Candidatus Ruthia magnifica str. Cm (Calyptogena magnifica): one gene and its partner. The protein of the gene in region 1 interacts with the protein of each later gene in a pairwise test. Links are inferred from orthologs where the notes say so. Each region holds a gene or a part of one and is shown on either strand. Other genes may lie near its edges.

Region 1 (8,450 bases):
TCTAGATAATTAAGAGATTAGTCATATCGTGTTATACAGTTACTTTACAAACTATAAAATAGGTTCATGAATTTTTCACAAAAATTATCAAACCTTAAACAGAGTCATCTTTATCGCTCAAGAAAAATATCTAAAAATACACAAAATACTCAGATGACTATCAATGGAAAACCGTTGATAAATTTTTGTTCAAATGATTATCTGTCGCTTGCTAGCCATCCACAAGTTAAAGAAGCCTTCAAACAAGGAGTTGATAAATTTGGCGTTGGTTCTGGTTCATCGCACTTAATCAGCGGACATACACCGGCGCATCATGCATTAGAAGAAGCATTAGCTGATTATACGGGACAAAAAAAAGCTTTGTTATTTTCAACGGGTTATATGGCGAATATTGGGATATTTTCTGCGCTTAAAGATGAACTTGATTGGGTCTTACAAGATAAACTTAATCACGCTTCACTCATTGATGCTAATCATTTAATTGGCTTGCCGCTTCAGCGCTATTTGCATAATAATGTTGAATCATTAAAGAAAAAAATAGGTAAGCAAACTGAACTAGCACCACACAGCATTACTTTTGGAGGGCAAGGATTGGTTGTAACTGATAACATATTTAGTATGGATGGTGATCAGGCTAATATTAAAAGCATTGAAAAAATTGTAAAAAAATATAACGCGCTTTTGATACAGGATGATGCGCATGGATTTGGTATATTTGAGCCAATCATTCCAAAAAATTCGATTTATATGGCAACACTAGGTAAGGCTGCAGGCACAATGGGGGCGTTTGTAGCTGGTGATGAGGATTTGATTGATTTTTTAATCCAAAAATCACGACCATATATTTACACAACAGCAATTGCACCCGCCTTATGCGTTGCTACGCTAAAAAGTTTGGAACTGATTAAACATGGCGATCAAAATACTAAATTATTAGCCAATATTCGTTATTTTAAGAGTTTTTCTAAAACGTTAAATTTACCCATTACAAATTCTAATAGTGCTATTCAGCCATTCATTATGGGTAGTAGTAAAAAGGCAATTCATATTTCAAAAAAATTGATAAATGTAGGCTTTTATGTCAGTGCCATTCGTCCACCAACTGTACCAAAAAACACAGCACGTTTAAGAATAACACTAAGTGCCCGCCATACACAAAGTCAAATTAAACAACTACTTACCCAACTTAAATATGCTATACAGTAACACACAAGGTTTTGGAGTTGATTTAGTATTGCTTCATGGTTGGGGGTTTAATTCAGAACTATTTAACACTTTGGTTGATAATTATAAAAATCAATACCGCATCACCATTATTGATTTACCTGGGCATGGTAGAAGTGCTAATATTGATGGTGGGATCAATGAATGGTGTAATGAAATTATCAAAATTTTGCCAAAAAATTCTATTTTATTAGGTTGGTCATTAGGTGGATTACTTGCCATAAAGATTGCCAGTAAGATAACTCTTTCAAAGCTTATTCTTGTTGCATCAACGCCTAATTTTATCCAAACAGACTTTTGGGAATTTGGTATATATTTGAATAATTTTGAGAAATTTTCAAACACCCTGAAACTAAATCTATCTAAAGCTTTAAAACGTTTTATTAGTTTACAAACTAAAGACAAGTTAAAACTTAAAGAGCTAAATAAAGCTATTGAGCAATACCCAGTAACAACACAAGCACTTAATCAAGGCTTGGAAATCTTATTCAATACAGATCTAAATAATCAATTTAAAAAACTATCTATACCAATAGAAGTGGTGCTGGGCAAATATGACACCTTAGTACCCGTTAAAATTAGCCATTGGTATCATCAAAATAACATCAAAACATTGATATTAAACACTGGGCATTTGCCTTTTTTACATCAAGATTTTGTCCTACCCTCAATGCTTGAAGTTAAGTATAATCCCAACAATACTTAACTTTTTGGAAGCTTATGAGTGCACTAGTAGGTGTTATTATGGGTTCAAAATCAGATTGGCCAACCATGAAAAATGCAGTGAATATACTCAAAAAACTTGGTGTATCACATGAAGTTAAGGTGATTTCTGCACATCGTACGCCTGACTTGATGTTTAACTATGCATCTAGTGCGCTTGAGCGCGGACTTAAAGTAATTATTGCAGGTGCTGGCGGTGCGGCACATTTACCGGGCATGGTTGCAGCAAAAACCATTGTGCCAGTGTTGGGCGTGCCTATTCAATCATGCGCACTCAGTGGTCAAGACTCTTTGCTATCCATTGCTCAAATGCCTAGTGGTATTCCTGTTGGTACATTAGCTATTGGTGAGTCAGGTGCTAAAAATGCAGGTATTTTAGCGGCGCAAATCATTGCAAATTATGATGACACTATTAAGACAAAAATACTTACTTTTAGAACTCAACAAACACAAGAAATTTTAGACCATCCAAATCCATCAATAAAATGAAAATAGGCATATTAGGCGCAGGGCAGCTAGGTAGAATGCTTGCACTTAGTGGCTATTCACTAAATCATCAATTTGGATTTTCTGGTAACACCACTTATGAACCTGCCGCATTACTTGGATATATGTTTGCCAAAAAGAACAACCATAAAAATATTAACTCCTTAGTAGAATTTGCTGATGTTATTACTTTTGAGAGTGAAAACATTGATGTTGGCATTGTTAAAAAAATTAACAAAAAAGTACCTGTTTATCCCAATGAGAAATCCCTATTTATTACGCAACATCGTGGTCGAGAAAAGGCTTTATTTAATCAGCTAAACATTCCTTGCGCGTCCTATCAAATGATAAACTCTGAAGCAGATTTACAAATGGTAGTTAAAACAATTGGTTTGCCCGCAATCTTAAAAACTGCGACCGAAGGGTATGATGGCAAGGGTCAATTTTTCATCTATAAAACTAGTCAAATTACTAAAGCTTGGAAAAGTATGAATGGAGCTGAATCAATTCTAGAAGGGTTCGTAAATTTCAAACGTGAGCTTTCTTTAATTGCTGTGCGTGATGCGAACAATAACCACAAATACTATCCACTAGTTGAAAATACACATCATGAGGGTATTTTAAGACTAACCATTGCACCTGCTCAAAATATTGACAAAAAAGTTCAAAAAACAGCGCAACATTATATGCAAACTTTGCTTGATGAAATGAATTACATTGGTGTCCTAACCATTGAACTGTTTGAAACTGAAAATGGCTTGGTGATTAATGAAATGGCACCACGGGTACATAACTCTGGACATTGGAGTATTGAAGGAGCTAACACCTCACAATTTGAAAATCATATCCGCGCTATTACCGGTATGCCCCTTGGTGATACTACACAAACATATCCATTTTGTGCAATGATTAATATTATTGGCCAACTTGGAGATATTGATAACGTGCTTGAAATGCCAAATGCACATCTACATTTATATGATAAATCTGAGCGTAAAAACCGAAAACTTGGTCATATCAATATAACCGCTAATTCTAAAACTAAGTTAAAGAATAGCATTGCAGAGTTAAAAGACTTTTTACCTAAATAAATATTAGCCAAAATGTTTATTTAGGTAAGCACTAATATCATTAGATTCAAACATCCACTGCACTTCATCACCCTTAATAATCTTTAAGCAAGGCACTTGAACCTTACCTGTTTCTCGTTGCATTTCATCTCGGAATTCGCTGCCAATAGTTTGTGCATTACGCGTAACAATGTTTAGATTCAATCGTCTAATCATTCGACGAGTTTTGACACAAAACGGACAACCAAAAAACTGATACAATTCAATATTAATAGTTTGTTCATCTGCTTTTTTTTGTTGTGTACTAGTACGCTTAACCTTACTAGTCGGAATCAACCAACTAATAAAAGCAATAATAGCACCTAAGCCATTTCTAAGTCCTTTTAATAAAAATTTCATATTTTTCCCTCATATGCGATTAATGTATTTTCTAATAATGCAGCAATGGTCATTGGTCCAACACCACCTGGTACTGGAGTAATCCAGCTAGCAACCTGCATAACAGACTCAAAATCAACATCTCCAACCAATTGATTATTATCCAATCGATTAATCCCAGCGTCAATCACAATAGAGCCTGGTTTTATCCAGTCTTTTTGAATCATCTGAGCAATACCAACTGCAACGACAACAATATCTGCTTGTTTTAATTTGTTAGAAAGATTTTTAGTCTTGCTATTACAAATAGTAACCGTTGCTTGAGCATTTAACAACTCACACGCCATTGGACGACCAACAATATTAGACGCACCCACCACCACACAATTTTTACCCACTAAATTCACTCCAATCATTTCAAATATCATCATCACGCCCTTAGACGTACATGGGCGTAAAAAAGGTTTATTTTGCATCAATTTACCAATATTTTCACTATGAAAACCATCTATATCCTTTTTAGGTGAGATTGCTTCAATCACTAAATTGGCATCTAAATGCTTTGGAAGGGGTAATTGCACTAAAATGCCATCAATTTTATCACTATTATTCAAACACTCAATTTCAGATAATAATTCTGCTTGAGTGGTATTGATAGGTTTGTTAATTTTTTTTGAATAAAAACCCACTTCTTTACAAGCATTATCTTTATTACGAACATAAACTTCTGAGGCCTCATCATCACCAACTAAAATAACTGCTAGTCCTGGTTTTCTATCAAGCGCATCAACTTTTAATTTAATATTTGCTCGTAAATTCTGTGCAATTTGTTTGCCGTCAATAATATTCATAATTCAGTTCAACTCTTTTCTTACCTTGTCTAAATCACATTGTATATCAACACCATGCCCAATACCATCACAAGCTGGCGCCACATGAATATCAAACCCTTCATTAAGTACCGTTAATTGTTCTAATTTTTCAACTTGCTCATATGAAGACTTGCTCATGGTTAAGTATTGTTTGATAAACCATGCTCGATAGGCATATATACCAACGTGTTTAAAGCACAACTTTAAATCAAAATCCTTTGCTTCTCTAAAAAAAGGAATGGCAGCACGTGAAAAATATAAAGCTTTGCCAGCTTTATTAAAAACTACCTTAACACAGTTAGGATCAAGATATTGTTCCTTATTAGTAATTTGTTCACACAAAGTTGCTATTTGCATAGAACTGGTTGCTAAGTTATTAGCTACTTGGTCAATTACACTTGGGTTTAACATTGGCTCATCACCTTGTACATTAACAATAATTTCATCATTATCAATGTCTAACACTTCCAATACTTGTGCAATTCTTGATGTGCCAGAAGTATGGTGTTCGTCAGTCATACAAGTTAAAGCGCCAAAATCATTGGCAACTGTTTCAATGCGCTTGTCATCGGTTGCAATAATTACACGATTTGCACCACTATTAATTGCATTTTCATAGGTTAATTGAATTAAAGGTTTACCATGAACATCTTTAAGTAGTTTAGCTGGTAATCTACTTGATGCATATCTAGCAGGGATAATAACGGAAAAATCCATTACTTTTTATTAGTACCTTGCTCTAATTGACACGCCTCTTCAACTAGCAAAATTGGAATGCCATCTTCAATTGGATAGGCCAAGCCACTTACTTCACAAATAAGCTCATTACCTACTTGTTTAAGTGGAGCTTTACTTTTAGGACATACTAATAATTTTAATAAAGCTTCGTCAATCATAATTTAGCGTCTAGTTTTTTTAAAAAATCATCACTCAAATCAGCCTCAACTTGCAGGTACCACATTTGATCGTTTTCGAATTGAGTACATTTTACACAATCCTTAGCAGTCATAAGAATTGGATGATTGTCTTCAAATACTAAATCACTTTGTTGATAAATATAATGGTCAGCAAATATATGATGCTCTAAATTAATACCCAATCTGATTAATGCATTAAAGAAACGTTCAGGATGGCCAATGCCAGCAACACCATGACAATATTTACCTTTAAAATAATTCAGTGATTTTTCCTCACCTGTTTTAACATTAACAAACATTTTTAATGTCAATTTAACGCTAAACTCACCTGCACACAAACCAGCATTATTTATCACAAAATCAACACTTTTAAGGCGAGTAATTGACTCTCTTAAAGGGCCTAATGGCAAGAAAAATCCATTGCCAAAACGCTTAATACCGTCAATAACAACAATTTCTACATCTCTATCCATTTTGTAATGTTGTAAACCATCATCACTGATGATTAAATCAACTTGGCATTGGTTGATTAAATCCTTAACTGCTTTCGCCCTATTCTTATTAATCATCACTGGTAAATCTGTTTGCAAGGCAATCAGTAACGGCTCATCGCCTGATAAATAGACGTTGGTGTCCTTATTTACCAATAAACTACCTTGATGATGCGCACCACCATAACCACGTGATACTATACCCACTTGCTTACCTTGTTGTTTAAAATACTGCGCCAATGCAATAACGATTGGTGTTTTCCCTGTGCCACCTACTGTAATATTACCTACCACAATCACAGGATATTTAAATTTTTGAACTTTAAAAAAATTAACTCGATAAAGCCATTTTCTAAACACTGATACTAAATAAAAAATACCCGATATTGGCAATAGCGAATAATTAATAATACCTCGAATGTTTAAATTCATTGTTGTCTAATACTCGTTTTGAGCTTGATATTTTTTCTCAGTGAATTTCAATACCTCTGTAGCAACAGACAATATCAAAATTGAGATAATCATAATGAGTAAATTAAACTTATCATTCGTCATTAAAAATTTCATATCAATTACTAAGAAACGAGTAATATTCGTAATGACAATAAATATCACTGATATTTATGGATTTTAAAATAAATACCCGTCATTTACACCTAGCTCTAAATAAACAAAATTAAAATATCTTAAAGTAATGCAAAGCCAGACTCATGCTGCATAATAATAAAATATTCATGAATGGCTGACCGAATAATTATTGCACCTACCACAGACAACCCTACAATATGGAATATTTCAATAAGAATATCACCCAGTTTTTTAATTTTATCTTCCATTGTTGGACTAATTATACATCTCTTTTATTTAGTCATTTATAAAATACTAATTATGACAAAATATCACCCTAATGAGTATCGAATTTACAATTTCTAATCAATATTTATGTTCTAGTCGGAAAAAAGGTTTTGTATCCTTTATTTCTGGGGTTTCTATGGTAGGTTTGATTTTATCTATCGTTACCTTGATTACAGTGCTATCTGTCATGAATGGGTTTCACAAAGAACTTAGAGATAGAGTGTTAAATGCTATTTCTCATTCGTATATTACTCAATACAATAATTTAATTAATAATTGGCAAGATTTACAAGCCAAAATCAACCAACATCCTAATATTATTAGCACCTCGCCCTATATTGAAAAATATGCTTTACTCAGTGCAAAAAATGGCACCCAAGGTATCAGTGTACGAGGTATTAAGCCTGATTTGGAGAAAAAAACTTCTATTTTGTTAAATAGAATTAAGTCTGGTAATGCTAACTTGCTTAAATCAGACATTTTAATTGGCGCAGGACTGGCAGCGCAATTAGGCGTGATTATTAATGATAAAATTACACTACTAACACCTAAATTATCTTCTAATATTATAGGCATTCAATCCAGGTTTAAACGCTTTACCATTAGTGGTATTTTTGATGCTGGCATTAGCGAATATGACAATAATTTAGTATTTATTAGCTTAGAACAAGCTCAAAAGTTGTACTCTATGAAAGGCCAAGTCTCTGGCATTCGACTCAAGGTTGATGATCTATTTAATGCTAAGAAAATCACTCAAGAGGTTGTTGCTAGCTTACAAAGCAATCAATATTATGGCATTGATTGGACTGAACAAAAGGCCAACTTTATTAAAGCGCTTAATCTTGAAAAACAGATGATCGGCATTATATTATCGCTCATTATTGTAATGGCTGTTTTTAATATTGTTTCTATGATAGTTATGATGGTGGCTGATAAAAAAGCCGACATTGCTATTTTAAGAACTCTTGGCATGACACCCAATCGTATTGTAAAAATTTTTTTTTACCAAGGTCTGACAATTGGCCTAATTGGTATTACCATTGGTAGCATTTTAGGTATCTTACTATCACTTAATATTGAAATGGTTGTTAGTGGTATTGAGTCCATTTTAGGTTTTCAGTTCTTTCCAAAAGATGTATTTTATATTACTCGATTTCCTTCTGAAATACACATGATAGACATCGAAAAAGTTGCCTTTGGCAGTTTTATTTTAGTCATAATTGCTTCTATTTATTCAGCAAAACGTGCAGGAAAAATTGATATTGTCAAGACATTAAATTATGAATAAAATTATTGAGTGTAATAATCTTAGTTACAGTTACTTTGATGGAAAGAAAGAAATACCCGTACTTAACAACCTCAGCTTAAGCATTAAGAAAGGTGAATCAATTGTAATCTTAGGACAATCAGGCTGTGGTAAATCTACTTTACTTA
Region 2 (5,107 bases), 280 kb from region 1 along the record:
TCACAAGGTATGGTGCTTTGCAGCAGGTGATGGTGAATCATTGCATATTTTGTCAGTTGATTCTAATGTCAAACTAGGTATGAAAATCAGCTAACCTTGAAATATTAGCCATTTTTGATTAAAATAATTTTTTTCGGAAGGATTTCAGAGTGGCCGAATGAGCACGCTTGGAAAGTGTGTGTACCTTTGTGTACCGTGGGTTCGAATCCCACTCCTTCCACCATATTAATTTATTATGAAACCAAATTTCCAACCTAAAAATATTGTCAAAACCATTGAAAAATTAACCAGAAATGGGCTTAAGGTGGTAGAAAAAGCAAGCCTTGGTACTAGTTGGAATAGTGTGGTTGCAGCTACTGATCAAACGGCTCTTGAATTGGATAAGTTCACTAGTGTTAACTCACACTTAAATGCAGTCATGTTTAGTGATGAATTTAATCAACAATATGAAAAAACATTGCCAATCATTACTAATTTTTATTCTAATATATCTACCAACAAAGGTTTATATCAAGCTTATAAAACACTCAAAAAAACTAATCTTAATAAGCAACAACAACATATCGTTAAAGATGTCATAAAGAGCTTTGAGCTTTCAGGTGTGGACTTGGAAGGCAATTTTGCGCATAGATTTAAATCCATTAAGAAAAAACTAAGTCTACTTAGTAATGAATTTTCTAGAAACGTTTTAAAGTCCACTAATGAGTGGAAAAAAATTGTAGATAAAGATGAGTTAAAAGGCTATAGTGATAATGAACTAGAAAAAATTAAAACTGATAAGGGTTATGAGTTAAGTTTACAAATGCCTGTTTATATGGATGTTATGACTTATTTAGACAACCGAGATTTAAGAGAAGAAGTGTATAGAGCTTATGTATCAAGAGCTTCAGAATTGGGTATTACTTCAACTGATTATAATAACAAGCCAATTATGGATGAGATTTTATCATTGCGCGCTGAAATGGCTAATATCTTAGGTTTTGAGCATTATGCGCAGTTATCTATTATGTCTAAAATGGTTAGTACAATTGATGAAGTGCTTCAGTTTTTGTATAATTTGGTAGAGCGTTCAAAGCCTCAGGCGCAATTAGAGTTAGAAGAACTAAAGAAGCTTTCAGGAATTGATTTAAAACCGTGGGATTTTGGGTTTTATAGTGAAAAACTTAAAGAGCAAAAATTTGGATTTAAAAAATCTGATCTAACTCCATACTTCCCAGAGAGTAGTGTATTAAACGGACTATTCTCAACTATTGAAAATTTATATCAAATTAAAATTGAGAAAATACAGCAAGATAGCTATCATGTTGATGTTAAAGTTTTAAATGTTAGTGATAAAAATGGACTCATTGGTAGAATTTATCTTGATTTATACGCTAGAAGAAACAAGCGTTCTGGCGCATGGATGACAGATTATCAACCTTTAATTGAACCTCATAAACCTGTTGCTTTTGTGGTTTGTAACCTTAATTCCTACACTAAAGACAAACCAGCTTTATTTGAATTTGATGAGATTGTTACTCTATTTCATGAATTTGGACATGCGTTACACCATCTATTGACTAAGGTTAAATACCCTTGTGCTGCAGGTATATCTGGTGTGCCATGGGATGGTGTGGAACTTCCTAGCCAATATATGGAATTTTATGCGTTTGAAAAACAAGTCATAGCCTTAATTTCAAAGCACTACAAAACTGGGCAATCTTTGCCCGATGATTTGTTTAATAAACTCATTGCTTCTAAAAATTTCCATTCAGCATTGGCTATGTTACGACAGTGTGAGTTTTCATTGTGGGATCTTAAAACACACATGTCAAATTCAGATACTTATGAAGTATTAACCCAAGTTCGATCAGAAACAGCGCTGATGGATAGCATTGATGAAAATAGATTTTTAAACACTTTTGGTCATATTTTTTCAGGGAGTTACGCAGCAGGATATTTTAGTTATAAATGGGCAGAAGTTTTAGCAGCTGATGCTTATTATTATGTACAAGGGGAAGGCGGTATTGGCTCTAACGCCTCTAAAGATTTCTTGTATAATATTTTGGAGATAGGTGGTAGTTTGAATTTTATGCAACAATATATAAAGTTTAGAGGTAAAGAGCCTTCGATTAATGCTTTATTGCAAGCAAATGGTATTTTTTAGCACATACTTAATTAAGGAAAAATATGATTAAATTTATTCTCAGTATTGTTATTATCTTAGCATTGATTGGTGGCGCTGTACAGTTTATTGCAACTGATGAAAGCTGGTCTTTAGTCATGAATAAGGAAGTTGCACTTAATAGTATTCAAAATGGTACAATTACAATCTATGAGTTAATTTCTGATGCTGATAAAATCAAAAGTGTTGACTTGACAACAGTAAAATAATCAACATTTTCAAGTAATTTTTTAATCTTCGTTAATGTGAATGAAGCTGTTAAATTTTGCTGAATACAATTGAGCCATTAGTGCCACCAAATCCAAATGAGTTAGAAATGGCATGATTGATTGTCATTTCTCGTGCTTCATTAGCACAATAATCTAAATCACAATTTGGGTCTTGATTGATGATGTTAATGGTTGGTGGTGCAATTTGATTTTTAATGGCGAGTGCAGTAAAGATGGCTTCAATGCCACCAGCAGCACCTAATAAATGCCCAGTCATAGATTTGGTTGAACTCATGACAATGTTATAAGCGTGCTTATCAAGGGCCAATTTAGTAGCATCTGTTTCTGCTTGGTCGCCTGATGGCGTGGAAGTACCATGTGCGTTAATATAATCAATTTGATCGGTGTTAATACCTGAGTTTTTTAGTGAATTTTGCATGCATCTGGCCGCACCTTCTCCGCCTTTTGAAGGTAGTGTTATGTGATAAGCATCACTACTCATGCCATATCCTGAAACTTGTGCATAAATTTTTGCACCACGTGCTTTAGCGTATTCGAACTCTTCTAACACCACAACACCTGCACCATCACCAAGCACAAAACCATCTCTGTCTTTGTCCCAAGGGCGAGAAGCGTTTATTGGGTCATCATTACGAGTAGACAATGCATGTGCTGCAGCAAAACCACCTAAACCACAGTTGGTGGTTGACATTTCAGCACCACCAGTAATCATTACATCAGCATCATCATATTCAATCAAACGAGAAGCGCCGCCAATATTGTGAGTGCCTGTACTACAGGCACTCACAATAGCAAAATTAGGGCCTTTTAAGCCATATTTTATAGAAAGATTGCCTGAAATCATGTTGATAATTGAAGAGGTGACAAAAAAAGGTGAAATGCGCTTTGCTCCTTTTTCTCTGAATAAATCTGCAGTTTTTTCAATTGTACCAAGACCACCAATGCCAGCACCGATAGTAACACCGATACGATGGGCATTTTGTTCGGTAACTTCAATACCACTGTCTTCAATAGCTTGAATGCCAGCGGCCATACCGTAATGGACAAAAGTGTCCATTTTTTTGGCATCTTTAGGCTTTAAGTAGTCGGTAATTTCAAAACCTTTGACCGAGCCACCAAACGTAACCGATTGACCTTTGGTATCGATATTAGTAAGTGAAGCAATGCCAGAATGACCCTTAAGAATATTATCCCAAGATTCATCTACACTTAAACCGACTGGGCAAACCATACCCATACCTGTAATAACAACTCTTCTTTTACCCATAATGTTTTAAAACTTAATATAAAAAGCACTTAATTTTAAGAAAAATAACTTTATTGCGTTAAGTTGATAAACGAAAACTATAAATTATTGTTAACGTAATCAATTGCTTGTTGAACTGTGGTAATATTTTCAGCTTGATCGTCAGGAATTTCACAGTCAAATTCTTCTTCAAGAGACATAACTAATTCAACAGTATCCAAAGAATCTGCACCTAAATCATCAATAAAAGAAGCATTGTTATCAATATCGCCGCTTACGTCTAATTGTTCAGCTACAACTTTTTTTACTCTTTGTTCAATACTCATTTGTTATTTCCTTAACTATTTTAATAGCTATTATTTTATCGTCAAAAAGAGGTTATACAAGATTAAATTTAAAATTTTTTATTAAAGTATTTTATGTAAATAATGCTAAATTTGATATCGGGTTGGGTCTGCTACTTTTGCTTCTATAAAGCCTAATTTTCTATATTCACACGCATCACAAATGCCACAAGCTTTTCCACTTTTATCTGCCTGATAGCATGTTGTTGTTAGTGAATAGTCAATGCCAAGAGAAAGTCCTTTTTTGATAATTTGTGCTTTATTCAAATGAATTAGCGGCGTATGAATGGTTAATTTTTTCCCTTCAATACTTTGTTTAGTGGCAAGATTAGCCATTACCTCAAATGCTTTGATATAAATCTCTCTACAATCAGGATAACCTGAGTAATCCAGTGTATTAACACCAATAAATATATGCTGACAGTCTAATACTTCTGACCATGATAGTGCATAGGATAAAAAAATAGTATTACGAGCAGGTACGTAAGTGATCGGAATATCATCGCTTTTAGAAAATTTTGGTATGTCTATTTTATCATCTGTTAAGGCAGAGAAATCAATATTAGATAAAGATATTTTCATAACTCTATGTTTAATAGAGCCAAAAATTTTGGCAAAATTCTCAGCAGATTTTAACTCTGACTTTTGTTTTTGTCCATAATCAAAACTCAGACTATAACATTCAAAGTTTTTTGTTTTGGCAATAGCTAAAGTTGTAGTAGAATCTAGCCCACCAGATAAAAGAATAACGGCCTTGATTTTATGTCTAGTATTAGACATTAGCCAAATTACCTTTTTCTTCTAACCATTTTTTTCGATCAGCTGCGCGTTTTTTACTTAACAACATGTCCATAGTTTGAAAAACTTGCAATGGATCATCTAATGTGAGTTGAATTAAGTGCCTAGTATCAGGTAGCATGGTGGTTTCTCTTAGTTGATATGGATTCATTTCACCCAAACCTTTAAAACGCTGAACTTGAATTTTAACATGCTTGTTTTTATTTTCTATTTTTTTAATAATAGCATCTCGTTCATTGTCATCAAGGGCGTAATGAACATATTTTCCTGCATCCACACGATACAAGGGTGGCATTGCAACAAATATATGTCCTTTTTGAATAAG

The links.
Region 2: the proteins of RMAG_RS04155 (region 1) and acpP interact in binary tests that used the Escherichia coli proteins (3 or more experiments, as listed by UniProt). The link is inferred for Candidatus Ruthia magnifica str. Cm (Calyptogena magnifica) from one-to-one orthologs.

Annotation. Positions count from the first base shown.
Region 1 is NC_008610.1:894,832-903,281, forward strand. Bases 62-3,061 are described here. They hold RMAG_RS04155 (alpha/beta fold hydrolase), read left to right. Parts: upstream 62-1,192; coding sequence 1,193-1,930; downstream 1,931-3,061. Other genes in these bases: RMAG_RS04150 (aminotransferase class I/II-fold pyridoxal phosphate-dependent enzyme), read left to right, coding at 67-1,206; purE (5-(carboxyamino)imidazole ribonucleotide mutase), read left to right, coding at 1,945-2,436; RMAG_RS04165 (5-(carboxyamino)imidazole ribonucleotide synthase), read left to right, coding at 2,433-3,061. Also shown: more of RMAG_RS04165, read left to right, coding at 3,062-3,524; RMAG_RS04170 (glutaredoxin family protein), read right to left, coding at 3,528-3,902; bifunctional methylenetetrahydrofolate dehydrogenase/methenyltetrahydrofolate cyclohydrolase FolD, read right to left, coding at 3,899-4,732; kdsB (3-deoxy-manno-octulosonate cytidylyltransferase), read right to left, coding at 4,736-5,470; RMAG_RS04185 (Trm112 family protein), read right to left, coding at 5,470-5,649; lpxK (tetraacyldisaccharide 4'-kinase), read right to left, coding at 5,646-6,593; RMAG_RS05875 (hypothetical protein), read right to left, coding at 6,848-6,997; RMAG_RS04195 (lipoprotein-releasing ABC transporter permease subunit), read left to right, coding at 7,069-8,304; RMAG_RS04200 (ABC transporter ATP-binding protein), read left to right, coding at 8,297-8,450. UniProt on the Escherichia coli protein: The physiological role of BioH is to remove the methyl group introduced by BioC when the pimeloyl moiety is complete. It allows to synthesize pimeloyl-ACP via the fatty acid synthetic pathway through the hydrolysis of the ester bonds of pimeloyl-ACP esters.
Region 2 is NC_008610.1:616,264-621,370, reverse strand. What follows is about bases 2,353-5,107. They hold acpP (acyl carrier protein), read right to left. Parts: upstream 3,967-5,107; coding sequence 3,739-3,966; downstream 2,353-3,738. Other genes in these bases: parE (DNA topoisomerase IV subunit B), read right to left, coding at 4,757-5,107; queC (7-cyano-7-deazaguanine synthase QueC), read right to left, coding at 4,072-4,764; fabF (beta-ketoacyl-ACP synthase II), read right to left, coding at 2,423-3,661; RMAG_RS02835 (hypothetical protein), read left to right, coding at 2,353-2,373. Also shown: RMAG_RS02840 (M3 family metallopeptidase), read left to right, coding at 236-2,146; more of RMAG_RS02835, read left to right, coding at 2,170-2,352. UniProt on the Escherichia coli protein: Carrier of the growing fatty acid chain in fatty acid biosynthesis.